One region of the Pseudochelatococcus lubricantis genome, then DNA from elsewhere that is predicted to be linked to it. Evidence: predicted binding sites of a transcription regulator. Region 1 holds the regulator's gene; each other region holds the start of a gene.

Region 1 (7,272 bases):
AGCAGATTTCCGCGTCGATCCTGCAGCCCGGCACCACGATCTCGGCGACCATCGCGCTCGAATACGCCGAGGCGTCCGAAGGCCTTTACCGCTCCTCGCTGGTGGCGCTCGGCCTCATCCTGTTCATCATCAGCTTCATCGTGCTGGCGGTCGCTCGCCTCATGCTGGCGCGTCTCAACAAGCTGGGGGCCTGATCATGGTATCGTATGCCGCGCGCAAGCGCAAAAACAGCATCACCATGGGCCTCTGCACGGCGGCTGCGCTGTTCGGCATCATGTGGTTGCTGCTCATCCTGGTCGTGCTGGTCTGGGAAGGTTTCTCCGGCCTGTCGCTGGCCGTGTTCACGGAAATCACGCCGAGCATGGGCTCCGTCGGGGGCGGCCTGCTCAACGCCATCATCGGCTCGATCATGATGACGGTGGTCGCTGTGCTCGTCGGCGCGCCGCTTGGCGTCCTCGCCGGAACCTACATGGCGGAATACGGCCGCTATAATAAGCTCACGAATGTCGTGCGCTTCATCAACGATATCCTGCTCTCGGCGCCGTCGATCGTCATCGGCCTGTTCATCTACGAAGTGCTGGTCGCGCCCTTCGGCGGCTTCTCGGGTTGGGCGGGCGCCGCGGCGCTGGCGGTGATCGTCATTCCGGTCGTCGTGCGCACGACGGAAGACATGCTGCTGCTGGTGCCCGGCCAGCTGCGCGAGGCGGCCACGGCCCTCGGCCTGCCGCGCTCGATCGTGATCAAGCAGGTTGCCTACAAGGCGGCGATCACGGGCATCGTCACCGGCGTGCTGCTGGCGGTGGCGCGCGTGAGCGGCGAGACGGCACCGCTGCTGTTCACGGCGCTGAGCAACAACTTCCTGAGCCTGGACATGGGCCAGCCGATCGCGAGCTTGCCGGTCGTGATCTACAACTTCACCAAGACGCCTGACGAGAACATGCAGCAGCTTGCGTGGACGGGCGCCCTGCTTATCACCTTCACGGTTCTTGCGATGAGCATTTCGGCTCGCGCTCTTTCGACGAGGAAGAAGAAATGACCACCCAGAGCGCCACGCAACCGGTGCCCCCGGCAATCCCCGCCGGCCCGCTCACCGAAAAGGTTTCGGTCCGCAATCTCAAGTTCTACTACGGCAACTCGCTGGCGCTGAAGGGCATCAACCTGCCGCTGTACGACCGGATCGTCACCGCGTTCATCGGCCCGTCGGGCTGCGGCAAGTCCACGCTGCTGCGCGTGCTGAACCGCATGTACGATCTCTACCCCGGCCAGCGGGCCGAGGGTGAGGTGCTTGTCGACGGTCAGAACGTGCTCAACCCCGGCCAGGACCTCAACGCCCTGCGCGCCAAGGTCGGCATGGTGTTCCAGAAGCCGACGCCGTTCCCGATGTCGATCTACGACAACATCGCTTTCGGCGTGCGCCTCTACGAGAGCCTGAACAAGGCGGAGATGGATGAGCGGGTCGAGTCCTCGCTGCGCCGCGCCGCTATCTGGGACGAGGTCAAGGACAAGCTGGGCGCCTCCGGCCAAAGCCTCTCGGGCGGCCAGCAGCAGCGTCTGTGCATCGCGCGTACCGTCGCCGTGAAGCCTGAGGTCATCCTGTTCGACGAACCCTGTTCGGCGCTCGACCCGATCTCGACCTCGAAGGTCGAGGAGCTGATCGACGAGCTGAAGGAAGACTACACGATCGCCATCGTGACGCATAACATGCAGCAGGCAGCGCGCGTGTCGCAGTTCACGGCGTTCATGTATCTCGGCGAACTGGTGGAATTCGCGGAAACGACGAAGATCTTCACCGCGCCGCAGGACAAGCGCACGCAGGACTATATCACGGGCCGCTTCGGCTGATGCGCAGACAGATACGGGCGGCGCGTCGCGCTGCCCGTGCTGCCTCCAAACAGGGATACTGGTGATGGCCGAACATATTGTAACTTCATTCGACGCCGATCTCGAACTCCTGCGCAGCAGGATCGCCGAGATGGGGGGCATTGCCGAGAAGCAGCTTGACGACTCCACCCGCGCGCTCGTGCGTCGTGACGTCGCTCTTGCTCAGCAGGTCATCGATGCGGACTCGCGTCTCGACAGCCTGCAGCGCGAGATCGAGGAACTCGCGGTCGCGACGATCGCCCGTCGTCAGCCGGTCGCGGTTGACCTGCGCGACATCATCTCCGCCATCCGCGTGGCGGGCGATGTGGAGCGTATCGGCGATCTGGCGAAGAACACGGCGAAGCGCGTGCTGGCAATCAGCTCCGAACTGCAGCCCGCCAAGATCGTCGGCGGCGTGCAGCACATGAGCGATCTGGTGCAGGAGCAGCTCAAGGACGTCCTCGACGCCTACGCCCAGCGCGATGAGAAGAAGGCGCTCGAAGTGTGGAACCGCGACGACCGCATCGACGCGCTCTACAACTCCGTCTTCCGCGAACTGCTTACCTACATGATGGAAGACACGCGCAACATCACGTTCTGCACGCACCTGCTGTTCCTCGCCAAGAACATCGAGCGTATCGGCGATCACACCACCAACATCGCCGAGACGATCTACTTCCTGACGACCGGCGAAACGCTGGCGGGCGAGCGTCCGAAGGGCGACACCACGAGCTTCGCCACCACGCCTGCGGTGTGATGGACGTGCAATGCCGGGGTGCCTGCGCGGCGGGGTCACTAGAGCGGTTTGCATTCAAGTCAATCCATAGAATCGAATGCAAGTTGCGATAAAATGTAGAATTTAGAGCGCACGCCCTGATTTCATCAGAGCGTGCGCTCTAGGCCGGATTTGTTGGAGGGCAGCGCTGATGAAGGGCTTCCTCCGGCATGAAGGAATGGATCGGGCGTACAGGAAAATCTGGACGTCTCAAGCGATGCGCTGATCGTTCCGGCACGTCGGGAACGCTTTCGGACTGCGGTCCGAAAGTTCTTGCTGTCGTGCGCGGCGTCATCCCATGCCAGCGGCCAAGTCCGGGAGGCGCCATGCCGGCGCTACCGGTCTCTTCGACGGGTCTCATGCGGGTCTTGTTCAAGCGCCGCACGAACCCGACCACTTCTCGACGAGTCGCGCTCTTCGGGAAACGGCGTTACCGGACAGGGTGCATTGCGCGTCGGCGCCCGTTCGCACGGCTTTGCCCACCAAGGCAGTGTAGCCCGAGCGCGTGAAGTTTCGATGTCTCGCACTTGCTGCGGGCGATACCACGAGGACCTCATGGTAGGACCACGCATTCTCATCGTGGAGGACGAGGAGCCGCTCGCGCTGCTTCTTCGCTACAACCTCGAAGCCGAGGGCTATTCCGTCGACAGCGTGGGACGCGGTGACGAGGCGGAAATCAGGCTGAGGGAGCAGGTTCCCGATCTCGTCCTGCTCGACTGGATGTTGCCCGGCCTCTCCGGCATCGAGCTGTGCCGGCGCGTGCGCGCGCGCGGCGACACCGAGCGCCTGCCGATCATCATGCTCACGGCGCGCGGCGACGAGGGCGAGCGGGTGCGGGGCCTCGCCACCGGCGCGGATGATTACGTCGTCAAGCCCTTCTCGGTGCCGGAACTGCTGGCGCGCGTGCGCGCGCTGCTGCGCAGGACCAAGCCCGGGCACGTGGCGACGCTGCTGCTGGCCGGCGATATCGAACTTGACCGCGAGACGCGGCGCGTGCGCCGCAGCGGCCGCGAGCTGCATCTGGGGCCGACCGAGTTCAAACTGCTAGAATTCCTGATGCAGAGCCCGGGCCGTGTCTTCACCCGCGAGCAGTTGCTCGACGGCGTCTGGGGGCACGATGTCTATATCGACGAGCGGACCGTGGATGTGCATGTCGGGCGTCTGCGCAAGGCCATCAACCGCGCCCGCAGTCCGGATCCGATCCGCACCGTGCGTGGCGCAGGATATGCGTTTGACGAAACCTTTGCGCGCAGCGAATAGCTGACATGCACAAATCGGGTGATCCGCTTATCCCTGCGTGCATATGCCGCAGGCGCCGCGTGTCATTGACAGTTCTCCAGCAAAAAGGCCGCCGGGAAGACCGGCGGCCTTGTCATATCGAATGCATCCATGCGGAATGCCGCGCCGCCGCTCAGGCCCGTTTGCGGTCGCGGCGACGGTCGAGCACCGGCTGGTAGGCGATGCTGGCGTGGTGCGTGCAGTAGGGCATGCCCGTCACCGCACGCGCGCCGCAGAAGCGGAAATTCGGGGAGGTCGGATCGCCGACCGGCCAGCGGCACATGTATTCGCGCAGATCCATGATCGTGACACGCTCGGACATCGGCACGACAACGTTCTCCCGCACTACGGGCACGATGTCCGTCGCGAGGGTTGCCGCCGGCATGTCATCGGGCTCCGCGGCGAGCGCCGCCGTCGCGAGGGCGGCGTTGCCGAAGGTCGATGCCAACGGCTGCGGGACCGGCGCGGGCGCGGCGACCGAAGGGGCCTGGCGGGGGGCGGAAACGACAGGCGCAGCCGGGGCCGGCGCCTTTCGCGGCGGACGGGGCGTCTGGGCGGCAGGGGCCTTCGCACGGCCCGACAGACCCAGACGATGAACCTTGCCGATCACCGCATTGCGACTGACGCCGCCGATCTCCGTTGCGATCTGGCTGGCGCTCAGGCCATCGCTCCAGAGTTTGCGCAACTGCTCGACACGTTCGTCAGTCCAGGTATTGCCGGGATCGCTCATTACTCATGCTCCATCATGCCGCGTCTCGCGCGGAATCCTTCAAGTCGCCGGCAAGTGACCTGTTGCCGGGCGCAACGTTCGCCTCATGGGAAACGCTGGAAGGAACAGCCGGACGATATTTCGTGGCTCTCAAGCGGGAAACTACTATATGCCGTGACTCTCCGGCAAGAGTCGTGCTTGCACAAGCATGCATTTTCCCACAGGAGAGATTGTAAACGAACTCTTGATGCCATGAAAAATGCTGTGAATGCCGGCAATTTCAAGGCCGTGTGACAAAATTCTTCACGCCGGCGGCTGCGGCTTCATGTCCTGCTGCCTCCGGGCCGGCTCCGGCAGCCGGCAACACGAGCGCCAATCGGCTTCAGTTTGTGCTTGAATGTCTTTCGCACTGACAATAAGTTAAACAGGTTGCCGCCCCGTGGGGCGGCTTTTTCCGTTTCCCGTGGCGGAGCCATGCCCTGTTTGCATGGAACCCGGTCCCGGGATTTCGTGTGACGGCGGATGCTGCACATGGCCGGGCGCAGGTCGCGGCCGGCGCTGCCGCTGTCTTTCGTGCGCAGGCCGTGATCGCCTGCCTGCCCCTGGAGTATCTGCTGTGACGTCGCCACTTCTGCCGACCTATGCGCGGGCTGATGTAATCTTCGAGAAAGGTGAAGGTGTCTGGCTTGTGGCGCGCGACGGGCAGCGATATCTCGACCTCGGCTCGGGCATCGGCGTCAACGCGCTTGGCTACAGCCATCCCGCGCTGCTGGCGGCGCTCGCCGAGCAGGGCGGCAAGCTGTGGCACATCTCGAACCTGTTCCAGAACCCGCAGGCGGAGCGCCTTGCCGGGCGGCTCGTCGACGCGAGCTTCGCCGATACCGTGTTCTTCACCAACTCGGGGGCGGAGGCGCTCGAATGCGCCATCAAGACGGCGCGCAAGTATCACTCGGCCGACGGCCATCCGGAGCGCTACCGCATCATCACCTTCGAAGGCGCGTTCCACGGCCGCACGCTGGCGACTATCGCCGCCGGCGGCCAGCAGAAGTATCTTGAAGGTTTCGGGCCGAAGGTCGACGGCTTCGACCAGGTGCCCTTCGGCGACTGGCAGGCGCTCGCGGCGGCGATCGGCCCGCAGACCGGCGGCATCCTGATCGAGCCCGTGCAGGGCGAGGGCGGCATCCGCCCGGTTCCGCCGGCCGATTTGCGCCGCCTGCGCCAGATCGCCGACGACAACGGCCTGCTGCTGATCTTCGACGAGGTGCAATGCGGCGTCGGGCGCACGGGCAAGCTGTTCGCCCATGAATGGTCCGGGATCGCGCCCGACATCATGGCCATCGCCAAGGGCATCGGCGGCGGTTTCCCGCTGGGGGCGAGCCTGGCGACGCGCGAGGCTTCCAAGGGCATGACGCTTGGCACCCACGGCACGACCTTCGGCGGCAACCCCCTCGCCACGGCGGTGGGTAACGCGGTACTCGACGTGATCCTCGCGCCGGGCTTTCTGGAAAGCGTGCAGGAAAAGGCCGGGTTGTTCCGCCAGCGCCTCGCGGAGCTGAAGGACCGCTATCCGGATGTGATCGCCGACGTACGGGGCGAGGGGCTGATGCTCGGCCTCAAGCTGAAGGTGCTGAACACGGACTTCGTCAGGAAGGCACTGGCGCACCGGCTGGTGGTGATCGCGGCCGGCGACAACGTGGTGCGCCTGCTGCCGCCGCTGATCATCAGCGAGGCCGAAATTGCCGAGGCAGTGGCCGGCCTCGGCGCCGTGGCGGAGACGTTCGTGACGCACGCAGACGCAGAAAACGCAGACGAAAGACATGCAGGATGACCAAGGGTAACGGAGCGACGAAAAACCGGAAGGTGAGGCACTTTCTCGATCTGAGCGATTTCTCGGGTGACGAGGTGCGGGCAGTGCTCGACCTCGGCGCGGCGATCAAGGCGCGGCGCGTCCGGGGTAGCCGGCAGGCGAGCCGACCGCTCGACGGCAAGGTGCTGGCGATGATCTTCGACAAGCCCTCCACCCGCACGCGCGTCTCCTTCGATGTCGGCATCCGCGAACTCGGCGGCGAGCCCATCATGTTGACGGGCGCGGAAATGCAGCTCGGGCGCGGCGAGTCCATTCCGGATACGGCGCGCGTGCTGTCGCGCTTCGTCGACGCGATCATGATCCGCATTCTCGACCACGCGGCCATGCTGGAACTCGCGGAATACGCGACCGTGCCGGTGATCAACGGCCTTACCAAGCTGTCGCACCCCTGCCAGATCATGGCCGACCTGATGACCTTCGAGGAGCATCGCGGGCCGATCGGCGGTCGCACGGTCGCCTGGACGGGCGACGCCAACAATGTGCTGACGTCCTGGATTCACGCGGCTGTGAAGCTCGATTTCCGGATCGCGGTGGCGACGCCGCCCGATCTCGCACCGCGCGCGGACCTCGTCAAATGGGCGCGGGCCCAGGGGGGCAAGGTGGTCATCACGGACGATCCGTTCGAGGCGGTGAAGGGGGCGGATGCCGTCATCACGGATTGCTGGGTATCGATGGGCGACGACGATGAGCGCTATCGCCATAACCTGCTGCGGCCCTATCAGGTCAACGAGAAGCTGATGGCCGCCGCCAACAAGGACGCTGTCTTCATGCACTGCCTGCCCG
Region 2 (7,272 bases), on a different contig from region 1:
CGCTGCCGCTGGAGCTGGCGGACACGCCGCAGGCCTTGCCGCGTGCGCGCAAGGCGCTGGAGCGGGTGGGCCTCGGCGCGCGCCTCGGCCATTACCCCGCGCAACTGTCCGGCGGGGAGCAGCAGCGCGTGGCTATCGCGCGCGCCGTGGTGGGCCGCCCGCCGCTGATCGTGGCCGATGAGCCTACCGGCAACCTCGACGAGGCGACGGGCGCGGCCATCGTCGACCTGCTGTTCGCGCTGCGCCGCGACGAGGGAGCGACACTGGTGCTGGTGACGCACGATCCGGAACTGGCGGCGCGCTGCGACCGCACGGTGCGGCTGCGATCGGGGCTGATCGAGCACGATCCGGCGGCACAGGCGGGCTGAGCGATGCACGGATCGTTCGGGAACGAGAGCCATCCCCGCCGCTTGGCGCTGATCCTGCGCGTTGCCATGCGCGACATGCGCGGCGGGCTTCGCGGGTTCGGCATCTTCCTCGCGTGCATCGCGCTGGGCGTTGCCGCGATTGCCGGCGTCGGGTCGGTCGCCAGCGCGCTTTCCGACGGTCTGGGCCGGGAAGGGCGCGCCATTCTGGGCGGCGACGTGGCGGTGGCGCTGACGCAGCGGCCGGCGAACGACCGGGAGCGGGCCTTCCTCGCCGCGCAAGGGACCGTCTCGGCGGTTGCGGACCTGCGCGCCATGGCGGTGGCGGAGAACGGCGAGGCGGTGCTCGTCGAGCTGAAGGCCGTCGACGATGCTTATCCGCTCGTCGGGGAGCTGGCGACGACACCGCCGCTGGCGCGCTCCGCGATGCTCGACGAGGCGCAGGGGCGTTTCGGCGCGCTGGCCGATCCCGCCCTGCTGGCGCGGCTCGGCATCGGCGTGGGCGGCAGCCTGCGGATCGGTGAACTGACTGTGGAGGTGCGAGCGGCGCTCGACAGCGAGCCGGACAAGATCGCGGCCGGTATCGGCTTCGGCCCGCGCCTCATGGTTTCCGACGCAGCGCTCGCGCGTGCGGGCCTGCTGCAGCCCGGCAGCATCGTGCGCCATTCCTACCGGCTGCTGCTGCCTGGTGGCGAGGCGGACGATGGCGCGCTCGTCCGTTTCGAGGAGCGCGCGAAGGCGGCGTTTCCCGACGACGGCTGGCGTGTCCGCGACCGGCTCAACGCCGCGCCCCAGCTTGAGCGCAACATCGGGCAGTTCACGCAATATCTGACGCTTGTGGGCATGACGGCGCTGCTCGTCGGCGGCGTGGGGGTGGCGAATGCCGTGCGCGGCTTCGTCGACCGCCGGCGCGTCACCATGGCGACGCTGAAGGCGGTGGGCGCCTCGGGCAGCCTCGTTGTCGCCATCGCGCTCGCTGAAGTCATGCTGATCGCGGGGCTTGGCATCCTGCTCGGCCTTGCCACAGGGGCGGCGATGCCGTTCGTGGCGGCGTGGGCGGGGCAGGGGCTGCTGCCGCTGCCCATCGAGGCGCGGCTGGCGTCCGGCCCGTTGCTGGCGGCGGCGCTCTACGGCGGGCTGACGGCGCTCGCGTTCTCGCTGGTGCCGGTGGGGCGGGCGCATGACGTGCCGGTGGCGGCGCTGTTTCGCGATCATGTCGAGGCGGCGCAAACGCCCGTGCGGCGGCGATACCGGATCGCCGCCATCGCGGCCGGCGCGCTGCTGGTGCTGGTGGCGCTCGCGCTGGCGCACAATCCGCGCGTGGCCGCCGTGTTCCTGCTGGCGGCCGGGCTGGCCTTCCTGCTGCTGCGCGCCGTGGCTGCAGGGCTGATGCGGGCGGCGCGCGCTATGCCGCCGTTCGGCGGCCCGACGGGACGGCTGGCGCTCGCCAACCTGCACCGGCCGGGCGCGCTGACGCCGGCGCTCGTGCTCTCGCTGGGGCTCGGTGTGACGCTGGTCGTGACGCTCGCCCTCGTCGACGCCGGCCTGCGGCGGGAACTCACGCGCGCGCTGCCGGAAAGGGCGCCGGCCTTCTTCTTTCTCGACGTGCAGGCGCAGGATGCGGATGCTTTCGGCGCCTATCTGAACACGGTCATACCGGGCGCCGTCGTCGAGAAGGTGCCGATGATCCGCGGGCGTATCGTCTCCCTCAAGGGCATCCGCGCGCAGGACTACACGCGGCCTGAGGAAGTGGCGTGGGTGCTGGAGGGCGACCGCGGCATCACCTTCGCCGAGTCGCTGCCTGAGGGAAGCCGGCTCGTGGCGGGCGAGTGGTGGCCGCCCGGCTATGCCGGGCCGCCGCTCGTTTCCTTCGACGCCGAGATTGCGCGGCAACTGGAGCTCGGCGTGGGCGACGCGGTCGTCGTCAACGTGCTGGGCCGCGAGGTCGCGGTGACCGTCGCCAACCTGCGCACGGTGGAATGGCGCTCGCTCGGCATCAACTTCGTCATGGTATTCTCGCCCAACACCTTCGCCGGCGCGCCCTATACGCTGCTCGCCACGCTGACGGAACCGGCGGGGGCCGATCCCGCCCGCAGCCTTTCGCTCGTGCGTGGGGTCGCGGCGCGCTTTCCGGCCGTCACCAGCGTGCGGGTGCGCGATGTGCTGGAGGCCGTCAACGACATGGTGGGGCAACTTGCCGTCGCCATCGCGGCCGCGAGCACGGTGGCGCTCGCGGCGAGCGCGCTGGTGCTCGGCGGGGCGCTCGCGGCCTCGCACCGGGCGCGGCTCTACGACGCCGTGATCCTGAAGACGCTCGGCGCCACGCGCGGGCACCTGCTGCGGGCCTACCTGCTGGAATACGGCCTGGTTGCGGGCGCCTCGGCTGCGGTGGGCTTTCTGGCGGGCAGCGCCGCGGCGGTGCTGATCATGACGCAGGTGATGCGCCTGCCGCTGACATACCAGCCCGCGCCGGCGCTCGCCACCGCGGCGGTGGCCGTCATCGTCGCCGTGGCGCTGGCGCTTGCGGGCACGTGGCGCATCCTCGCGCAGAAGCCGGCCCCCTATTTGCGGGAGCGCTGACATCCGGCGGGATTAACGCACTGTAACGTCAAATATCTTGTATCGGGCTGCGATGCAGACCATATTACCGGCAACGTCCGTCAAGGTGGCGGGTGCGACTTTCAGGGTTTCGGGAGAGGGTCTCATGTCAAATTGGAACCAGAATACGCCGGCTTACGAGCGCGGCGTGGCCCGGGCCGGTCGCGCGGAAATCGATCAGGGTTTGCGCGCCTTCATGCTCGGCGTCTACAACAACATGGTGCTGGGGCTTGCCGTCACCGGCGTTGCCGCGCTTGGCGTGTTCCTGGCGGCCGTCACCAACGATCCCGCGTCGGCGGTGGCGCAGGTGAACGGCGGCATCATGCTGACGTCCTTCGGCCACGCGCTGTTCGTTTCGCCGCTGAAGTGGGTGGTGATTCTCGCGCCGCTGGCGATGGTGTTCTTCATCAGCGCGCGCATCGCGCGCTTCCAGCCGGCGACAGCGCGGCTGCTGTTCCTCGGCTTCGCCGCGCTGATGGGCGTGTCGATCTCGTCGATCTTCCTCGTCTACACGCAGTCCTCCATCGTGCAGGTGTTCTTCATCACGGCGGCCGCGTTCGGGGCGCTGAGCCTCTACGGCTACACGACGAAGCGCAGCCTGTCGGGCATGGGCTCGTTCCTGATCATGGGCCTGTTCGGCCTGATCATCGCCTCGCTGGTGAACCTGTTCCTGCAGTCGAGCGGGCTGCAGTTCGCGGTCTCGGCCATCGGCGTGCTGATCTTCGCGGGTCTGACCGCCTATGACACGCAGCGCATCAAGGAAATGTACTACGAACTCGATGCCGGCGACGTGGCGGCAAAGAAGTCGGTGCTCGGCGCGCTCAGCCTGTATCTGAACTTCATCAACATGTTCATGATGCTGCTGCAGCTCTTCGGCCAGCAGCGCAGCAACTGACCGGCAGCGCCATTTCATGACAACGCGGCCCCGGCATTCGTGCCGGGGCTTTTTCATGTTCAGCGCACGATTTTCAGCGGCCGGTCGAGCACGGCGAGCACGCGCGCCAGCTCGGCGCCGCGCTTGAGGATGAGGCCGGAGGCCGCCACCGCCGCGTATTGCCCCTGCTTGCGGGCGAGGCGTGGCGTTTTCTCGATGCGGTAGAGCGGCACCTCCGACGAGCGGCGGTAGACGGAGAAGATCGCCCGGTCGCGCAGGAAATCGAGCGCATAGTCGCGCCATTCCCCGCCCGCGACCTTGCGGCCGTAAAGGCCGAAAATCTGCCGCAATTCACCCTGATCGAAGGTGACGACGGCTGCTTCGGCAGGTGAGGCAGGGGCAGGCGAGGCAGGGGCAGGTGAGGCAGGGGCAGGTGAGGCCGGAACCGGCGCGAGCGCTTTCGGGGTAATCCGGGCGTTGAGGGAGACGATGGCGGCGCTGCCGCCGGATTCGCCGGGACGGCCGGCGGCATATGCCTCGCCGTGCAACGCCCCGCTCTGCTCGGGCTCTTCCCCTCCCGCCTCGCTCAACCGCGCCTCCTGCGTCAGAAACAGCTCTCTGCGGAAACAGCCATGCCCAGGATGCCTTGCTGTCGCACCGTTGTCATGATGGCGGTGCCAGCCGTGGGATGCAAGTGCGAAAGCTGCCCCGCGCGCAAGGCTCGCATGCGGTGGTGGCAGGGCGATGAAATGCCCCGATATTGCCGCGCGGCGGGCGAGGGTTCGCCGCGATGCTGCCCCAATCTCCGGCGATAGTCTTTACCGTCATCCAGATGGTCTGGCGGTTCGCTTTACCGACTTTCATAGCCCCCCAGCCCCCTCGGTAAGGAAGAGGGCCGGATCATCTGGATGCAATACTTTTCCAAGTTTCATCCATCTTCAGTCTTCTATCGCGATCGACTTTGTCTCCACGCCCGCGACCGGCTCCTCCGGCGCGGGCGTATTTGTATCCGCAGGCCGCCGCGCGGCTCCGTGACATGTTCCTCGCATTGCTACTTTTTTATGCACAAGGAAAGGGCAGGCTGCTTTCATTCCCCGTCCGGTGTGTCAGAATGCCCGTGCGCGAACGCGGCATGAACGTCGTGCCGGCGCAGGATATGTCATCTGCTCCTTGGCGGCGGCAGGTAACGGGAGGAAATCGTGACGGTATCGGACTTGATCGCACGGGTCGAAGGCGGGTTGTCTGAGGAGGGCGCTTCGGCGCCCGGCTGGTTTGTGGAAGCCCTTCTGGGGCAGGTGGCGGCGGAGGACCTCACCGTCTATCCGGAAACATTCCTTGCCGCGCTCGTGGAAGAGGCGTTCGGGCATCTGACGCAGCGGCGTCTGCGCGGGCAGCCGAGCATTCGCCTCACCGATCACGAAACGGAGACGACCACCGGCGCGCGCCAGATCACGGTTGTGGAGATCGTCAACGATAACAGGCCGTTCCTGCTCGACTCGACGCTGGCGGCGGTGGTCGACCTCGGCTTCGAGCCGCTGCTGGTCGCCCATCCCATCATCGAGGTGGCGCGCGACGAGACCGGCGGTGTGCTTTCCGTGCGGGGCGAGGCCGGGGCGGAAGTGCCGCCGGCGGGCGTGAGCCGCGAGAGCCTGATCCACATCCACCTGCCGCGCATCGAGGACGAGGAGGCGCGGGAGCGCCTGGCCGACGAACTGACGCGCGTGTATGCCGACGTGTCGAGCGCTGTCGGGGACTGGCCGGCAATGCGCGCGCGGCTCGTCGCCACGCTGACCACGTTGCGCGAAACGCCGCCGCCGTTGCCTGGCGAGACGCTGAGCGAGGCCGTTGCCTTCCTGCAATGGCTGGTCGATGACAACTTCACCTTCCTCGGCATCCGCGAATACCGCTTCCGGGCCGACACCGTCGCCGATCCGGTGGCGGGCACGGGGCTTGGCATTCTGCGCGATCCGGACATGCGTGTGCTGCGGCGCGGGCGCGAACTCGTCGTCATGACGCAGGAAATCCGGGAGTTCCTGCAGAAACCGGTGGCGCTGATCATCGCCAAGGCCAACGTCAAGTCGCGCGTGCACCGGCGGGTGCACCTCGACTACATCGGCGTCAAGCTGTTCGACGACGTCGGCGAGGTGGTGGGCGAGCTGCGCATCGTCGGCCTGTTCACCGGCAACGCCTATACGCAGTCGACGACGGCCATCCCTTACCTGCGCCAGAAGGTGGCGGAAGTGGTGCGCCGGGCGGAATTCGACCCGGCGAGCTATTCCGGCCGCGCGCTTCTGCACGTGCTCGACGATTATCCACGCGACGAGCTGTTCCAGATCGATGTCGGCACGCTTTATGACTTCGCGCACGATATCCTGCGCCTCACCGAGCGCCCGCGTGTGCGCGTGCTGTCGCGGCTGGACGAGTTCGGCCGCTTCGTGTCGGTGCTCGTCTACGTGCCCAAGGACCGTTACAACACGGATACGCGCGCCCAGATCGGCGCGTTTCTGACGAGGCTCTATCAGGGCCGGCTGTCGGCGACTTATCCGTCCTATCCGGCGGGGCCATTGGCGCGCATCCACTACATCATCGGGCGCGACGACGGCGACACACCGGTCATCGACCGTACGACGCTTGAAGCGGGGATCGCCAGCCTGATCCGCACCTGGGGCGACTCGCTCCGCGAGGCGCTTTCCCGCCATGTCGGCGGCGCGCGGGGCCGGCAGCTCGCTGTGACCTACGGCGAGGCGTTCGGCGGCGCCTACCGCGAGGCATTCTCGGGCGAGGCGGTGATCGATGACATTGCCGGCATCGAGGCGCTGGCGCCCGAGCATCCGCGCGCGGTGAAGTTCTACAGGCGCGAGGGCGACCCGGAGATGCGCGTCGGCCTCAAGGTGTTCTCGCGTGGCGCGCCGACGCCGCTGTCCGAGCGCGTGCCGTTGCTCGAAAAGCTCGGCTTCAGGGTCGTCAACGAGCGAACCTACCGCGTGGTGCCGCGCGGCGCGGAGCCGGAGGCGCGGGTGTGGCTGCACGACATGACGCTGGAACGCGCGGCGGGCGGGGCCATCAACATCGAGCGGGCGAAGGCCGAGCTTGAGGCGGCGCTGATCGCGCTGTTCGAGGGGCAGGCGGAGTCGGACGGCTTCAACGTGTTGGTGCTGGAGGCCTCCCTCGGCTGGCGCGATGCGGCTATCCTGCGCGCCTACGGCCGGTATCTGCGCCAGATCGGCGCGCCGTTCGGGCAGGAATACCTGGCGCAGACGCTGGCGCACCATCCGGAAATCACGGCCCGTCTCGTCGCGCTGATCGGCGCGCGCTTCAATCCGGATCTCGACGGCGGGGAGGATGTCGATCGCGCGGCGCGCGAGGCGGAGGTGCGGGCCGATATCGAGACGCGCCTGCAGGGCGTTTCCAGCCTCGATGAGGACCGCATCCTGC
Region 3 (7,272 bases), on a different contig from region 1:
TCGTCGAGATAGGCGAAGTTGTAGCCGTGGGTCGGCCCGGTCTCTGCAGCGCTCATTCCCGCGCCTCCTCTTCTACCCGCTCTTCCCGCGCCGCGTATTCCGCGCGCATGCGGCGGACGAGTTCGAGTTCGGCCTGGAAATCCACGTAGTGCGGCAGTTTCAGATGCTCCACGAAACCTGTCGCCTGTACGTTGTCACAATGGGATAGAACGAATTCTTCATCCTGCGCGGGAGCGCCGCTCTCCTCGCCGAACTCGTGCGCGCGGAGCGCCCGGTCGACCAGCGACATCGCCATAGCCTTGCGCTCGCCCTGTCCGAACACGAGGCCGTAGCCGCGCGTGAACTGGGGCGGTTTGTCCGCCGAGCCCGTGAACTGGTTGACCATCTGGCATTCGGTGAGACGGACGTTGCCGAGCGGCACGGGAAAGCCCAGTTCCTCGGGCACGAATTCCACCGCCACCTCGCCGAAGCGGATTTCACCCACGAAGGGATGCGTGCGCCCGTAGCCGCGCTGGGTGGAATAGCCGAGCGCCAGCAGAAAACCCTCGTCGCCGCGCGCCAGCACCTGCAGGCGCTGGTCGCGCGAGGCCGGAAACTCCATGGGCTCGCGGGTGATGTCCGGCGCGGGCGCGTCGTCCGCGCGCGTCTCGCGCTCGATCAGGCTTTCGCCGTCGAGCAGGTCCGTCACCCGCGGCGCGACGACGGCGTCGCCGGCGTCGGCCCGTGCGGGTTCCGGCACCTCGGCCCCGGCCTCCAGCAGGAAGTCGATCAGGCGATGCGTGTAGTCGAACGTCGGCCCCAGCACCTGCCCGCCCGGCAGGTCCTTGTAGGTCGCCGAGATGCGCCGCTCGATGGCCATGGCCGACGTGTCGAGCGGCACGGACTGGCCGAAGCGCGGCAGCGTGGTGCGGAAGGCGCGCACCAGGAAGATCGCCTCCACGAGGTCTCCGCGCGCCTGCTTGATGGCGAGCGCCGCGAGTGCCGGATCGTAGAGGGAGCCCTCCGCCATGACGCGCTCGGCCGCGAGCGTGAGTTGCCCGGCGATCTGCGCCGGCGTGATCTCGGGCACCTCCGGAGCGCCGCGCCGCGTGTGGGCGAGCAGCGTGTGGGCGTTGTCGATGGCGGCCTCGCCGCCCTTGACCGCGACATACATGGTCACACCCCTCCGATGATGGTCGAGGAACGCGGAATGGCGGCGATCCGCCCCGCGCACGCGAACAGGCAATCGACGCCACGCGGGAAGCGTGCGCGGTTGCGCTGCAGCTGCGCGCGAAAATCGTCCGGCAGCGGTGAGGCGATGAACGCCGCCCGCTTCGCGATGCCCGGACCTTCGAGCACGAAGGCGCGCGCATTGTCCGGTGTCGCGGCGGCGAGTTCCTCCACCGCGATCACCAGCGTCGTCGAGCGGTCGGGATAGTCCTCCAGCCCCTGCGCGAAAGCGTCGAGCGGCGGCATGTGGCGCGGGTCGCCGATCAGCGCGAAGGCGCCCTGCGCGGGATCGTCAGTGAGCGGCGCGCCCGTGTGGAAACGCAGATACCGGGCCACGGCATCGACTGCCGACAGGCCCGGATCGAGCCACAGGGAAGCCTCCTGATCCGCCATGGTCAGCGCGATCGCCGCGAGTTCCGGCGTCAGCGGCGCGGGCGGCGCCAGATCGAACGGCATGCGCCCGATGCTGCCCGGGCGCGCCATGGCGTCCATGAGAACGCGGAACAGAGCCTGCGTCTGGCCCACGGCATCCGTGAAGCCGGCGCCGGATGGGAGAGTGGCTGTCATCAGTCGTCTCCCCGCACCATGGTGAAGAAATTGACCCGCGTCGCCGCTGTCTGCGCGGCGCGCACCGCGGCCTGCGCCTCAAGACGCGCCTCGACTTCGGCAAGGGCGGTCTCCACGGCGGCGCGGCGGTTGTCGTCCTGCCACAGGGCGTCGACGATGGCCGCCAGCCGCGCCTTCGTCTGGTCGCGCCCCAGATGGTAGGCGAAGCCGCTGCGCTCGCCGACCTGGACGGCCGCACGCGACACCGTGGCCTCGCCCACGTTGAAGGGAGCGCCGTCGCCGCCCATGCGCCCCTGCACCATCACGAGCCCGGTTTCGGGGACGCGAAGATCGGCGGCGGGAGATATCGGCGCGAGCGTGCCGAGTACCGCCTGAAGATCGCTCCGTGTTGCCGCGGCGCACAGCGCCATGACCCGTCGCCGGGCCCTGAGCCCGGCAGAGTCGGTATTATCGTTTTCAGCGTCAGCCATTTTTCGTCATTTGATATTGCAGGTGACAGCGAGATCAGGAACGATAACGCCGCTGCGGTTCGATGCGGGGGTTGCCCGACGGTTGAATTTGTCTCTATTTATAGACAACTCGATCCGGGAATCCAATGAAGGTTTGGTGACAGCGTCATCCGGCGCGGTCTGAGCGGCGGAACGAGTATCGGAACGTATGGGAAATGGACGACCGGCAGATGACGACAGGAAACGAAGCCCCGGCTTTCGGCGGCATTTTCGAGCCGCCTGCCTCGCCGCTCGTGCGCGGCGAGGGCGTGGCGGCCTGGCGGCGCATCGCTGACGAGATCGAGGCGGATATCGCGACGCAGCGTCTTGCGCCCGGCACGCAACTGCCGACGGAGGCGCAGCTTTCGGCGCGCTTCGGCGTCAACCGCCACACGGTGCGCCGGGCGCTGGCGGCGCTGGCGGAGCGGGGACTGCTGCGGGCGAATCAGGGGCGCGGCACCTTTGTCGAGAACAGGCCTCTCTCCTATCCCATCGGTCCGCGCACCCGCTTCTCCGAAAACATCCTGCGGGAGCATCTGGAGCCCGGTGGCGAGTTTCTCGGCGCGGAGGAAATACCCGCGACTCCGCTGGTCGCGCGCGCCCTGTCGGTGGCGGCGGCCTCGCCGGTGCTGGCGGTGAGGTCCCGGCGCTTCGCGGACGCCACGCCGGTTTCCTGCGGCGTGATGTACATGCCGCTGCCGCGCTTCGCGGCGTTCGTCGACACCTACCGCAGCCATCTGGCGGTGACGCCGGCGCTCGCTGCTTGCGGCGTTGCCGACTACCGGCGACTGGAGACGCGCATTTCCGCCCGCACGGCGACCGGTGAGGAGGCGGCGCACCTGAACCTCGCGCCCGGCCGGCTGGTCATCACCGCCACCGGCGTCGATGTCTGCGTGGACGGTGTGCCGATCCTGCTCGCCCAGACGGCGTTTGCGGCCGACAGGGTCGAACTCGTCGTCTCCAGCGACGATCAGCGCTGAAGCCGCACCGATGAACACGGAATCGCTCCTGTTCCAGCTCGGCCTCGCGCTCGCCATCGGCCTGCTCGTGGGCACGGAGCGGCACTGGCGCGAACGTGAAGAGGCGCCGGGCGCGCGCACGGCCGGCATCCGCACCTTCGGCATCACCGGCCTGCTTGGCGGCCTCACCGGCGCGGTGGCACAGGCGGCCTCGCCGGCGCCGTCGCTCTCCGCCGCCATCCTGGCCGGCGCGGTCTTTCTGGCGTTCTCCGCCGTCCTCGGCCTGTTCAAATGGCGCGAGTTGCAGGAGGAGCACGATTTCAGCGTCACCAGCGTGGTCGCGGGGCAGGCGACGTTCCTGCTCGGGTGCTTCGCCGTTCTGGGCGATCCCGCGACGGCCGGGGGCGCGGCCATCGCCCTCACCGTCGTGCTGGCGAGCCGCGAGACCCTGCACGCCTTCGTGGCCCGGCTGACATGGCCGGAACTGCGTTCGGCGATCTTTCTGCTCGCGATGGCCTTCATCGTGCTGCCGCTGTTGCCGAACCACACGATCGATCCCTTCAACACAGTCAATCCCGCCGAGATCTGGGTGTTCGCGATCGCGCTCGCCGGCGTGTCGTTCGTCGGCTATGCCGCGGTGCGCCTTTTTGGCACTTCGCGCGGGCCGCTGATCGCCGGCATCGCCGGCGGCCTCGTCTCATCGACGGCGGTGGCGTTGACGTCGGCGCGCGATTCAGTGTCCGGCACGGCGCCGGTCCAGACCGTCGCCGCCGGCGCGCTGGCCGCGAGCGCCGTGTCGGTCGCGCGCGGCATCGTGCTCGTCATGCTCTTTGCGCCCGCCATGTTGTCGACGCTGCTGCCGGCACTCGCCGGCATCGCCGTCGTGCTCGTCTGCGCGGCGCTCGTCTGCGCGGTCAGGAGCGTGCCGGATGCGAACGGCGCCCTGCCCGTGGACGGCGAAGCGCCCGGCCCGGAAAATCCGTTCGAGATCGGCTCGGTGCTCAAGCTCGCCGCAGTCATCGCCTTCGCCACCGTCGCCGCGCGCGTGGCGGCCGCGGCCTTCGGCGACAGGGGAACGATCGTGGTCTCCGTGATCATGGGCCTCGTCGATATCGATTCCGTCATCCTGTCGATCACCCGTCTCACCGACGCCACGCTATCGGCGGGCACGCGCGAGCTGGCGATTCTGGCGGCGATCACGACCAATATCATCGCCAAGATGGTCTATAGTGTCGCGCTCGGATCGCGGCGCTACGGCCTCCTGATTGCCGCCGTCTCGGTCGCGTCGCTCGTCGCGGGCGCTCTTGTGGCCGCCTTCACACTGGTGTAGCAAGAAACAAACAAGCGTTAGGGAACGGCGGGGCCAGCCGTCGGCATACGGAAGCGTGCAAGAGGTGAAAGATGCCTGCCAATGTTTTCGAGGACTTCGTCGCCGGTGACGTCACCACCTACGGCAAGCGAACCGTGGGCGAGGACGACATGGTCGCCTTCGCGCAGGAGTTCGACGCCCAGCCCATGCATGTGGACCCTCAGGCGGCGCGCGAGACTTTCGCCGGGCAACTGATCGGCTCCGGCTGGTATACCTGTTCCATCGCCATGCGCATGTTCTACGACAATGTGCTCGCCGGCTCCTCCAGCATGGGCTCGCCCGGCGTCGATCAGGGGCTGTGGGTGCGGCCGGTGCTGCCGGGCGACACGCTGCAACTGCGCCAGACCATCGCCGAGACGCGCACCTCGCGCAGCCGCCCGGAGATGGGGCTCGTCAACTTCGTCTTCGACGTGTTCAACCAGAAGGACGAAACCGTCTACCGGCAGGACTGCTGGGTGATGTTCGGCCGCCGCGAGGCGTGGCAGAACCGGAACGCCGAAAACCTGAACGGGGAGCCCGCGCCGGCGTCGCAGGGCACGCAGGAGAGCCCGGCGGCCGACGCGGCGCAGCAGCCCGGCGGCGCGCCCGACATCCCTGCGCGCGTGTGGTTCGACGATCTCGAGATCGGCGACACGGCGTCGATCGGCAGCCATCATTTCTCCGCCGAGGAAATCATCCGTTTCGCGCGGGCCTTCGATCCGCAGCCCTTCCACACCGACCCCGACGCGGCGCGGGAGACGCATTTCGGCGGGCTGTGCGCCTCCGGCTGGCATACCGCGTCGGTGTGGATGAAGCTGACGGTGGCGCACCGGAGGGCCGAGGCGCGCCGCGCGCGGGAGGCGGGCGCGGAAGTCGGCCGGCTGGGCCCCTCCCCGGGCTTCACCAACCTGCGCTGGCGGCGCCCTGTCTATGCCGGCGACGTGCTGACCTATCACAGCCGTGTCGCCGACAAGCGCATCTCGTCCTCCCGGCCCGGATGGGGCATCGTCAGCACCGTGAACTCGGCTACCAACGCCCGGGGCGAGCCTGTGTTCAGCTTCGACGGCGCGGTGTTCTGGGAGCGGCGCGGCGCGGACTGACCGGCCCGACACGTCATTGTTATTCGGCGCAGCTGTCGGGCTCTGTTAGACAGCTGCCGAATCCATGCGGATTCGGCAGCTACTGAAATGTCGGAGCACGACGGCGATGGAATGGCGCGATACGCGAGAGAAATACGGCCTCGTAAGCCGCATCCTGCACTGGGTGATGGCGGGCCTGCTTCTGTGGCAGTTCACGGGCATGGCCGCCCGCGTCGCCTTCGGGCGCGCGCCGCTGGTTTCCCTCTTCGTCGGCACGCACGCGCCACTGGGCGCCCTCCTCTTCGTCCTGATCGTCGCACGGCTTCTATGGGGGCTCGCGAATCGGGAACGCCGCCCTGCCTACGAGCCGGGACTGCTCGGGTTGCTGGCAAAAGCGGGGCATCTCGCCCTCTATGCGCTGATGTTCATCGTGCCGGCGCTGGCGCTGATGCGCGCTTACGGCTCCGGGCGCGGCTTCCAGCCTTTCGGCATTCCCTTGTTCCCCGCGACGGGAGAGCAGATCGCGTGGCTCATGGCGCCGGCGAACGCGCTGCACGGTGTGCTCGCCTGGGTGCTGCTCTCGCTGATCGCCGGCCATGTCGGCATGGTGCTGGTGCACCGGTTCGTCTGGCGCGACGATGTTGCGAGCCGCATGATCCCGGGCCGCGGGGCGCGGGTCCGCGCAGCCGCATCGGCCGCCGGATGAGCGTCTGCGCCGGGAGCGCGCCTGCCTTCCGGCGCGGCGCATTGCGCTCCGCCCACTGACATGCTACGCGCCTGACGTGTTTCCCTGAATGTGTCATCCGGTGCGCAGCATGTCGTCCTTGTTCATCGCCCCTTCGATCCTCGCCAGCGATTTTGCCCGTTTCGGCGAGGAAGTGCAGGCCATCGACCGCGCGGGAGCGGACTGGGTGCATGTCGATGTCATGGACGGCCATTTCGTCCCCAACATCAGTTTCGGTCCGGAGGTGGTGCGCGCCATCCGGCCGTTGACCCCGAAAATCCTCGACGTGCATCTCATGATCGCGCCCGTCGATCCCTACCTGCCGGCCTTCGCGGAAGCGGGCGCGGACATAATCACCGTCCATGCCGAGGCGGGGCCGCATCTCCACCGCACCTTGCAGGCCATCCGCGGCCTGGGCAAGAAGGCGGGCGTGGCGCTCAACCCGGCGACGCCCGTGAGCGTGCTCGAACACGTCCTCGACGATGTCGATCTCATCCTCGTCATGAGCGTCAATCCGGGCTTCGGCGGCCAGTCCTTCATTCCTTCCGCGGTCGAGAAGGTGGCGAAGGTGCGCGCGCTGGTCGGCGAGCGCCCGGTCGTCATCGAGGTCGACGGCGGCGTCACCAGCGAGACCGCGCCAGCCGTGGCGCGCGCGGGCGCGCGGGCGCTCGTCGCCGGTTCCGCCGTGTTCAGGGGCGGCGCTGCGGCGTATGCCGACAATATTTCCGCCATTCGCAAGGCGGCTGAATCCGCTATTGGTGAATGGATCTGACGAATACTGCGTAAGGAAAAGAGATGATCCCGCGTTACAGCCGCCCCGAGATGGTCGCCATCTGGTCGCCGGAGACGAAGTTCCGCATCTGGTTCGAGATCGAGGCGCATGCCACCACCGCGCTCG
Region 4 (7,272 bases), on a different contig from region 1:
ACAACGCTTCCGACGTGGTGAACTTCGCCCAGGGCGAGTTCGTCATGCTCGGCGGAATGGTCACTGTTTTCGCGCATCATGCGGGCCTGCCGCTGCCGCTCGCGGCGCTGATCGCCATTCTGTCCACGGCGGGCATCGGCGTTGCGCTGAACAAGCTCGCGATCGAGCCGGCGCGCGGCGCGCCGGTCGTGTCGCTGATCATCATCACCATCGGCGCCTCGATCTTCATCCGGGGCGTGACGCAGCTCGTCTTCGACAAGCAGCTCCACCGCTTTCCGGCCTTTTCGGGCGACGAGCCGATCCGTGTGCTGGGAGCGACGATCCTGCCGCAGAGCCTGTGGGTGATCGCCGGCGCGGTCGCGGTTTTCGTCGGGCTGTGGCTGTTCTTCACCAGAACGCTGATCGGCCGCGCGGTGCTGGCGACATCGAACAACAGGCTCGCGGCGCGGCTCGTCGGTATCAATACCGGCTGGGTGATGACCCTTTCGTTCGCGCTCTCGGCGGGCATCGGTGCGTTCGCGGGCGTGCTGGTGACGCCGATCACGCTGGTCTCCTACGATGTCGGCATCGCGCTAGCGCTCAAGGGATTCGCGGCCGCCATGCTGGGCGGCATGGGCAACCCGAAGGGGGCGCTCGTGGGCGGCATCCTGCTCGGCCTTCTGGAGGCGCTGACGGCCGGCTACGTCAGCTCGCAATACAAGGACGCGGCGGCCTTCGTCGTGATTCTCGCCGTGCTCTTCGCGATGCCGCAGGGTCTCTTCGGCAAGAAATCGACGGATCGGGTGTGACCATGCGGCTTTCCGAAAAACAGTGGACGCTCCTCATCCTGGCCGCGCTGATCGCGCTGTCGCCGTTCTTCTTTCCGTCAAGCTATTATTATCGTGTCGGCTCGCTGATCTTCGTCAACGGCCTTGCGGTGACGGGCATCGTCATCCTGACGGGTTATGCGGGGCAGATCAGCCTGGGGCACGCGGGCTTTGCCGGCATCGGCGCCTATGCCTGCGCGCTAGCGCCCGCGCACCTCGGCCTGCATCCCGCACTGGCGCTGGTGCTGGGGGCGGCTATCTCCGGGGTGCTGGCCTTTCTCGTCGGGCGGCCGATCTTGCGGCTGAAGGGCTATTACCTAGCGGTGGCGAGCCTCGGCCTCGGCATCCTCGTGGCGATGGCGCTCGCCAACGAATCCTGGATCACCGGCGGACCGGACGGGATCAAGGTGGCTGACCTCGGCCTGCGGGCCGTGCTGAAAAGCCAGGGGCTGGACCTGTCGAACACCGAGTTCTGGTACGCCTTCACCGGCCTCGCCCTGCTCATCGGCGCGTGGCTGGCGCTCAACCTGCACGACAGCCCGACCGGCCGGGCGCTGCGCGCGCTCCACGGCTCCGAGATCGCGGCGCGGACGGTGGGGATCGACGTGGCACGGGCGAAGCTCGCGGCCTTCGTGATATCGGCCGTCTACGCCTCGGTATCGGGCTCGCTGCTCGCCCTGCAGAACAGGTTCATCACGCCGGATGTCGCCGGCTACATGCATTCGATCGAGATGGTCACCATGGCCGTGCTCGGCGGCGCGGGCTCGGTGCTGGGGGCGATCTTCGGCGCCGGAATCCTGACGATGCTGCCGCAGGTGCTGACAGTCTTCGCGGAGTACGAACAGCTCATGCTCGGCCTCGTGATGATGCTGGTGATGATCTTCATGCGTCAGGGCCTGCTGCCGTCGGTGCTGCGCCTGATCCGGGGGAGGGGCGAATGACGGTGCTGCTGGAAATCGAGGGGCTCGGCATCAGTTTCGGCGGCTTGCGCGCCGTCAACGACGTGAGCTTTCGCGTCAACCCCGGCGAAATCGTCTCGGTCATCGGGCCGAACGGAGCGGGCAAGACGACGTTGTTCAACATGATCTCGGGGATCTACAAGCCCGGCGCGGGCCGGGTGCGGCTGATGGGCGAGGACGTGACCGGTATCTCGCCGCATCTGCTGGCACGGCGCGGCATGTCGCGCACCTTCCAGAACCTGCAGATATTCCAGTCCATGACCGTGCTGGAGAATGCCGTCGCGGGCTATCACCTGCAGGAAAGCGGGTCGGTGATGGCCGATCTTTTGGGCCTGCCCGCATCGCGCCGGCGGGCGGCTGCGGCCCGCGAGGGCGCGCGCCAGCTGCTGGAGCGCGTGGATCTTGCCCGCGCGGCCGAGATGGAGGCGGGCAGCCTTTCCTACGGCGCACTCAAGCGGCTGGAGATCGCCCGCGCGCTGGCACTGAACCCGAAGGTTCTGCTGCTCGACGAACCGGCCGCCGGCTGCAACGCCGTCGAAACCGAGGAAATCGATCACCTGATCGCCGAGGTCGCGGCGTCGGGCGTCGCCATCCTGCTGGTGGAGCATGACATGAAGATGGTGATGCGCATCTCCCGGCATATCGTGGTGCTCGACCACGGCGAGAAGATCGCGGAGGGCGACCCGGCCACGGTCAGCCGCAATCCCAAGGTCATCGAGGCCTATCTCGGCACGCAGGCGGAGGACGCCCATGCTCACGGTTGAGGGACTGCGCTCGCGCTACGGGCGCATCGAGGTGCTGCACGGCATCGATCTGCATGTCGATTCCGGCGAGATCGTCACGGTCGTGGGCGCGAACGGGGCGGGCAAGACGACGCTGTTGCGCTGCCTCTCCGGGGTGCAGCCGGTCGCCGGCGGCAGCATCACCTTTCGCGGCGAGGCGCTGACGCCGGTTCCCGCTCACAGGCGCCTGAGCCGCGGCCTCGCCCAGTCGCCGGAAGGGCGGCAGATATTCACCAATCTGACGGTGGAGGAAAACCTGCGCCTCGGCGCCTTCCTCTACAGCGACGGCAGGGTGGAGAAGGACATGGAGGATGCCTTCGGCATGTTTCCTGTCCTGAAACAGAAGCGCAACCTGGCCGCCGGCGGGCTCTCGGGCGGCCAGCAGCAGATGCTGGCCATCGCCCGCGCGCTGATGGGGCGCCCCTCCTGCCTGCTGTTGGACGAGCCGTCGATGGGCCTCGCCCCCATCCTCGTGCAGCAGATTTTCGACGTGGTAAAGGGCCTCAAGGCGCTCGACGTGACGGTTCTGCTGGTCGAACAGAACGCCTTCGGCGCGCTGAAGATCGCCGACCGGGGATATGTGATGGAAACCGGCCGCATCACCATGGAGGGAACGTCCGAGGCACTGATCGCCGATCCGCGCATCCGCGAAGCCTACCTGGGGATTTAATCGATATGCCAATCGTCAGCATCGCCCGCGAGGGCGACATCGCCGTCGTCACCATCGACAACCCGCCCGTCAATGCCTTGTCGCAGGCGCTGCGGCAGGCACTTCTGGAGGCAGCGGAAACGCTCGATGCCGATCCCGACGTGCGCGCGGCGGTGCTCCTCTGCGCCGGGCGTACTTTCATCGCCGGCGCGGACGTGACCGAGTTCGGCAAGCCGCCGCAGCCGCCGCATCTGCCCGATGTGATCGCGCGGATCGAGGCGGCGGCGAAGCCATGGGTGGCGGCGATCCACGGTTCGGCGCTGGGCGGGGGCCTCGAAGTGGCGCTCGGCTGCCGGTTCCGTGTCGCCGTGGCGGATGCCAGCGTCGGCCTGCCGGAAGTCACGCTCGGCATCGTGCCCGGCGCGGGCGGCACCGTACGCACCCCGCGTCTTGCAGGCGCCGTGGCGGCCGTGGAACTGGCGACGACCGGCAAGCCTGTCCGCGCGCCGAAGGCACGGGATATCGGTCTCGTCGATGCGGTGGTGCGGGGTGACCTGCGTGCGGCCGCCATCGCCTTCGCGCGCGAAGCGCTCGGCAAGCCGCTGCCCGGGCCGGCCTCCCGCCGCGCCGTGGAGGTGCCCGATCCGGCCTTCTGGACCGGGCAGGAAGCGGCGATCGCCAAACGCGCGCGCGGCGAGATCGCGCCGCTGAAGGCGCTGGCCTGCGTGCGCCATGCCGTCGAGGCGCCATTCGACGACGCCATGGTTTTCGAACGCGAGACCTTCCTTGCGCTGCGCGGCTCCGCGCAGGCCGCCGCCTTGCGTTATGTCTTCTTCGCCGAACGCGCGGCGCCGCGTCCGGCGCATCTTGCCGGCGTCGCGCCGCTGCCGGTCCGGCGCGCCGGCGTTATCGGCGGCGGCACCATGGGGGCGGGGATCGCCGCCGCGCTGCGCGACGCGGGTCTGCCCGTGACGCTGATCGAGCGCGACGAGGAGGCGGTCGCACGTGGCCTCGCCACCGTCGGTGCCATTTTCGAGGGCGCCGTGAAGCGTGGCCGGCTGACCGACGCCCAGGCCGCCGACCGCATGGCGGGCATTTCCGGGACGGCTGACCATGCCGCGTTGGCCGATGTCGACCTGGTGATCGAGGCGGTGTTCGAAGAGATCGGCGTGAAGCGCGCGGTGTTCGCGCAGCTCGCCACCACCTGCCGCCCGGATGCGGTGCTGGCCACGAACACCTCCTACCTCGACCCGCGCGCCATTGCTGTGGGCTTGCCGAACCCCGGCCGCTTCATCGGGCTGCATTTCTTCAGTCCCGCCAATATCATGAAATTGCTGGAGATCGTGCCGGTGCCGGAGACCGCGCCGGAGACACTCGCCACCGGCTTCGCGCTGGCGCGCAGCCTCGGGAAGGTTCCGGTCCAGGCGGGCATCTGCGAGGGCTTCATCGGCAACCGCATCCTGAAGCGCTACCGTGCGGGGGCCGAGGCGCTGGTCCGCCGCGGCGTCGCCATCGCGGCGATCGATGCGGCGATGCGCGACTTCGGCTTCGCCATGGGGCCGTTCGAGGCGCAGGATCTCGGTGGGCTCGACATCGCCTTCCTGCAGCGGGAAGGAGCGCGCGCCGCCGGGCGGGACACGCCGGAGACGCTGGGTGACATCCTCGTGCGCGCGGGCCGCAAGGGGCAGAAGACGGGCGGCGGCTGGTACGACTACGCGCCCGGCGAGCGCAAGCCGCTGCCGTCAGTGACGGTCGCCGAACTCATCGCCCCCGCCGTCGCGGGCGGCGAGACGCTGCCGCGCGCGGCGATCGCCGACTATCTGGTGGCGGAAATGGCGGCCGAAGGTGCGGCGATCCTGGCGGAAGGCATAGCGCGGCGGCCCGAGGACATCGACCTCGTGGAAATACACGGCTACGGTTTCCCGCGCTGGCGGGGCGGCCCGATGCATCTGCGCGGCGCCGTGGGGACGCAGCGGTGAAGCATGCCTCTTGCCGACCGGAAAAGGCGAGATGATTCGACGCATCCGGCAGGCCGTCGGAACTGCTCTTCCGCCGGCCTGCCGGTGATGCCGCAAAATGGGACTTGCAACAAAACTGTCACATTAACCGGTCACAACGAGAGCGGCCGGTTCCCCGCTCATCAGACAGGATTTGTGTCATGTCGCTATCCAGCAGTTCCCAGACCCGGACGGAGGGGCTTCCCGTTCTCGCGACCGATCCGGCCGAGGTGGCCCGCATCGCGGCCTCGATCGACATCGGCGATCGTGCGGCCGTCGCCACTTACGGCGATGGCGCCCAGCGCGACGTCACCCGCTACGTCGACAACATTCTCTCCCAGATCCAGTCCAAGGACATCGGGGAGGCGGGCACGCTGCTTAGTGAAATCCTGCTTAAGTCGAAGGATCTCGATCCTTCCTCCATCAACCAGAGGGGCTTCCTGTCGCGCCTCTTCAGCTCCGCCGAGCGGGAGATCGAGAAATTCTCTATCCGCTTTCAGGACGTCGCCAGCCAGATCGACCGTATCGGCCTGCAGCTCGACAAGCACAAGGACGTGCTCACGCAGGACATTGCCCTGTTCGACGACCTCTACGAGCGCACGCTGACGTCTCTGCGCGGCCTTGAAGCTCATATCGAGGCGGGCAAGTCGTTCGCCGAGAGCTACAGGGCGTCCACCCTGCCGGGATTGCAGCAGGAGGCGACGGACTCGGGCGATGCCATCGCGGCGCAGCGATACCGGGACGCGCTGCAGGCCCTCGACCGGCTGGAGAAGCGCGTCTATTATCTGCAGCAGGCGCGCCAGATCGCGCTGCAGCAGCTGCCGCAGATCCGCATCATCCAGTCCGGCGACCAGACGCTGATCGAAAACCTGCAGGCGACGACGACGCTGACCGTGCCGGCGTGGAAGCAGAAGATGGTCATCCTGCTCGGCCTCCACCGCCAGCGCAAAGCCCTGGAACTGCAGGAGGCCGTCACCGACGCGACCAACACCATGATCCAGCAGGCCGCCGAGATGATGAAGGATCAGGCCATCGCCATCGAGAAACAGTCCCAGAAGGGCATCGTCAGCATCGACGCGCTCCAGAAGGCCAATCAGGATCTCGTCGACACCATCCAGTCGGTCATCAGGATACAGCAGGACGGGCGGCAGCAGCGCGCCGAGGCGGAAAAACAGCTTGAGCACATGACGGACGACCTGAAGAAGGCTCTCACGTCAGCCTGAGGAAACGGCCATGCGCAAATTTATCGCGGCTTTCCTGTGCCTGCTGGCGCTGGCTGCATGTTCGGACAGCACCCCGCCGGAAACGTTCGCCGTCGTCGCCGGTTCGGAAAACCGGGATCTCGAACCCATCGTTCAGGAGTTCTGCACGAAGCAGGGGCATGCCTGCTCCGTCACATATCTGGGGTCGCTCGACATCGGCCTTTCGCTCGCGGATGCGGAACCGAAATATGACGCGGTATGGCCGGCGGCCAGCATCTGGATCAGCATATTCGATCAGGAGCGCAAGGTCCGCCATCTGGCCTCCATCGCCCAGAACCCGGTCGTCCTCGGCGTGCGCGAATCCCTCGCGCGCGATCTCGGCTGGATCGGCCGGGATGTCTCGATGGCCGACATCGTCGCCGCCATCAGGAACGGCAAGCTCGGCTATCTGATGACGTCCGCCACACAGTCCAACTCCGGGGCTAGCGCCTACCTCGCCATGCTCTCCGCCGCCGTCAGCCACGGCGACACGATCAGGCGGCAGGACCTCGACGACCCTGCCGTCACGGAGACGGTGAGGACACTGCTGCGGGGCATCCGGCGCTCCGCCGGCTCGTCGGGATGGCTCGCCGATCTCTATCTCGCCTCCGCGCGGCAGGGTGTCCGCTACGACGGCATGTGGAATTACGAGGTCACCATCCGCGACGTCAACAACCAGCTCCGGACCGAGGGCAAGGAACTGCTCTACGCGATCTACCCGACGGAAGGCGTCGCCGTCGCGGACTCGCCGCTCGGCTTCGTCGACCGGAAGGGGGGGCAGGAGACGGAGGCGTTCTTCCTGAAGCTCCAGGCGCACCTGACCTCGCCGGAAGTTCAG

What was found. The regulator PhoB, encoded in region 1, activates phosphate uptake and scavenging genes when phosphate is short. The targets are predictions, from matches to a motif close to TGTCATNNANCTGTCAT.
Region 2: a site for PhoB is predicted at 4,488-4,504, ahead of ACFFJ7_RS02990 (DUF2794 domain-containing protein). Genes of this name have one in related genera too.
Region 3: a site for PhoB is predicted at 2,372-2,388, ahead of phnF (phosphonate metabolism transcriptional regulator PhnF). Genes of this name have one in related genera too.
Region 4: a site for PhoB is predicted at 5,281-5,297, ahead of ACFFJ7_RS13140 (toxic anion resistance protein). Genes of this name have one in related genera too.

The regions. Positions count from the first base shown of each region.
Region 1 covers NZ_JBHLXC010000005.1:7,044-14,315, forward strand. The annotation lists gene pstC (phosphate ABC transporter permease subunit PstC) at 1-194, shown strand, start outside; gene pstA (phosphate ABC transporter permease PstA) at 197-1,036, shown strand; gene pstB (phosphate ABC transporter ATP-binding protein PstB) at 1,033-1,842, shown strand; gene phoU (phosphate signaling complex protein PhoU) at 1,907-2,617, shown strand; gene phoB (phosphate regulon transcriptional regulator PhoB) at 3,191-3,895, shown strand; gene ACFFJ7_RS10775 (GcrA family cell cycle regulator) at 4,047-4,643, opposite strand; gene ACFFJ7_RS10780 (aspartate aminotransferase family protein) at 5,239-6,450, shown strand; gene argF (ornithine carbamoyltransferase) at 6,447-7,272, shown strand, end outside.
Region 2 covers NZ_JBHLXC010000002.1:15,594-22,865, reverse strand. The annotation lists gene ACFFJ7_RS03005 (ABC transporter ATP-binding protein) at 1-368, shown strand, start outside; gene ACFFJ7_RS03000 (ABC transporter permease) at 372-2,945, shown strand; gene ACFFJ7_RS02995 (Bax inhibitor-1/YccA family protein) at 3,070-3,858, shown strand; gene ACFFJ7_RS02990 (DUF2794 domain-containing protein) at 3,918-4,307, opposite strand; gene ACFFJ7_RS02985 (NAD-glutamate dehydrogenase) at 5,037-7,272, shown strand, end outside.
Region 3 covers NZ_JBHLXC010000002.1:1,310,887-1,318,158, forward strand. The annotation lists gene ACFFJ7_RS08770 (alpha-D-ribose 1-methylphosphonate 5-phosphate C-P-lyase PhnJ) at 1-56, opposite strand, end outside; gene ACFFJ7_RS08775 (carbon-phosphorus lyase complex subunit) at 53-1,153, opposite strand; gene phnH (phosphonate C-P lyase system protein PhnH) at 1,156-1,776, opposite strand; gene phnG (phosphonate C-P lyase system protein PhnG) at 1,776-2,246, opposite strand; gene phnF (phosphonate metabolism transcriptional regulator PhnF) at 2,456-3,244, shown strand; gene ACFFJ7_RS08795 (MgtC/SapB family protein) at 3,255-4,553, shown strand; gene ACFFJ7_RS08800 (MaoC family dehydratase) at 4,625-5,671, shown strand; gene ACFFJ7_RS08805 (cytochrome b) at 5,778-6,356, shown strand; gene rpe (ribulose-phosphate 3-epimerase) at 6,466-7,146, shown strand; gene purB (adenylosuccinate lyase) at 7,170-7,272, shown strand, end outside.
Region 4 covers NZ_JBHLXC010000006.1:511,476-518,747, reverse strand. The annotation lists gene ACFFJ7_RS13165 (branched-chain amino acid ABC transporter permease) at 1-788, shown strand, start outside; gene ACFFJ7_RS13160 (branched-chain amino acid ABC transporter permease) at 791-1,747, shown strand; gene ACFFJ7_RS13155 (ABC transporter ATP-binding protein) at 1,744-2,529, shown strand; gene ACFFJ7_RS13150 (ABC transporter ATP-binding protein) at 2,516-3,217, shown strand; gene ACFFJ7_RS13145 (3-hydroxyacyl-CoA dehydrogenase NAD-binding domain-containing protein) at 3,223-5,175, shown strand; gene ACFFJ7_RS13140 (toxic anion resistance protein) at 5,355-6,416, shown strand; gene ACFFJ7_RS13135 (substrate-binding domain-containing protein) at 6,427-7,272, shown strand, end outside.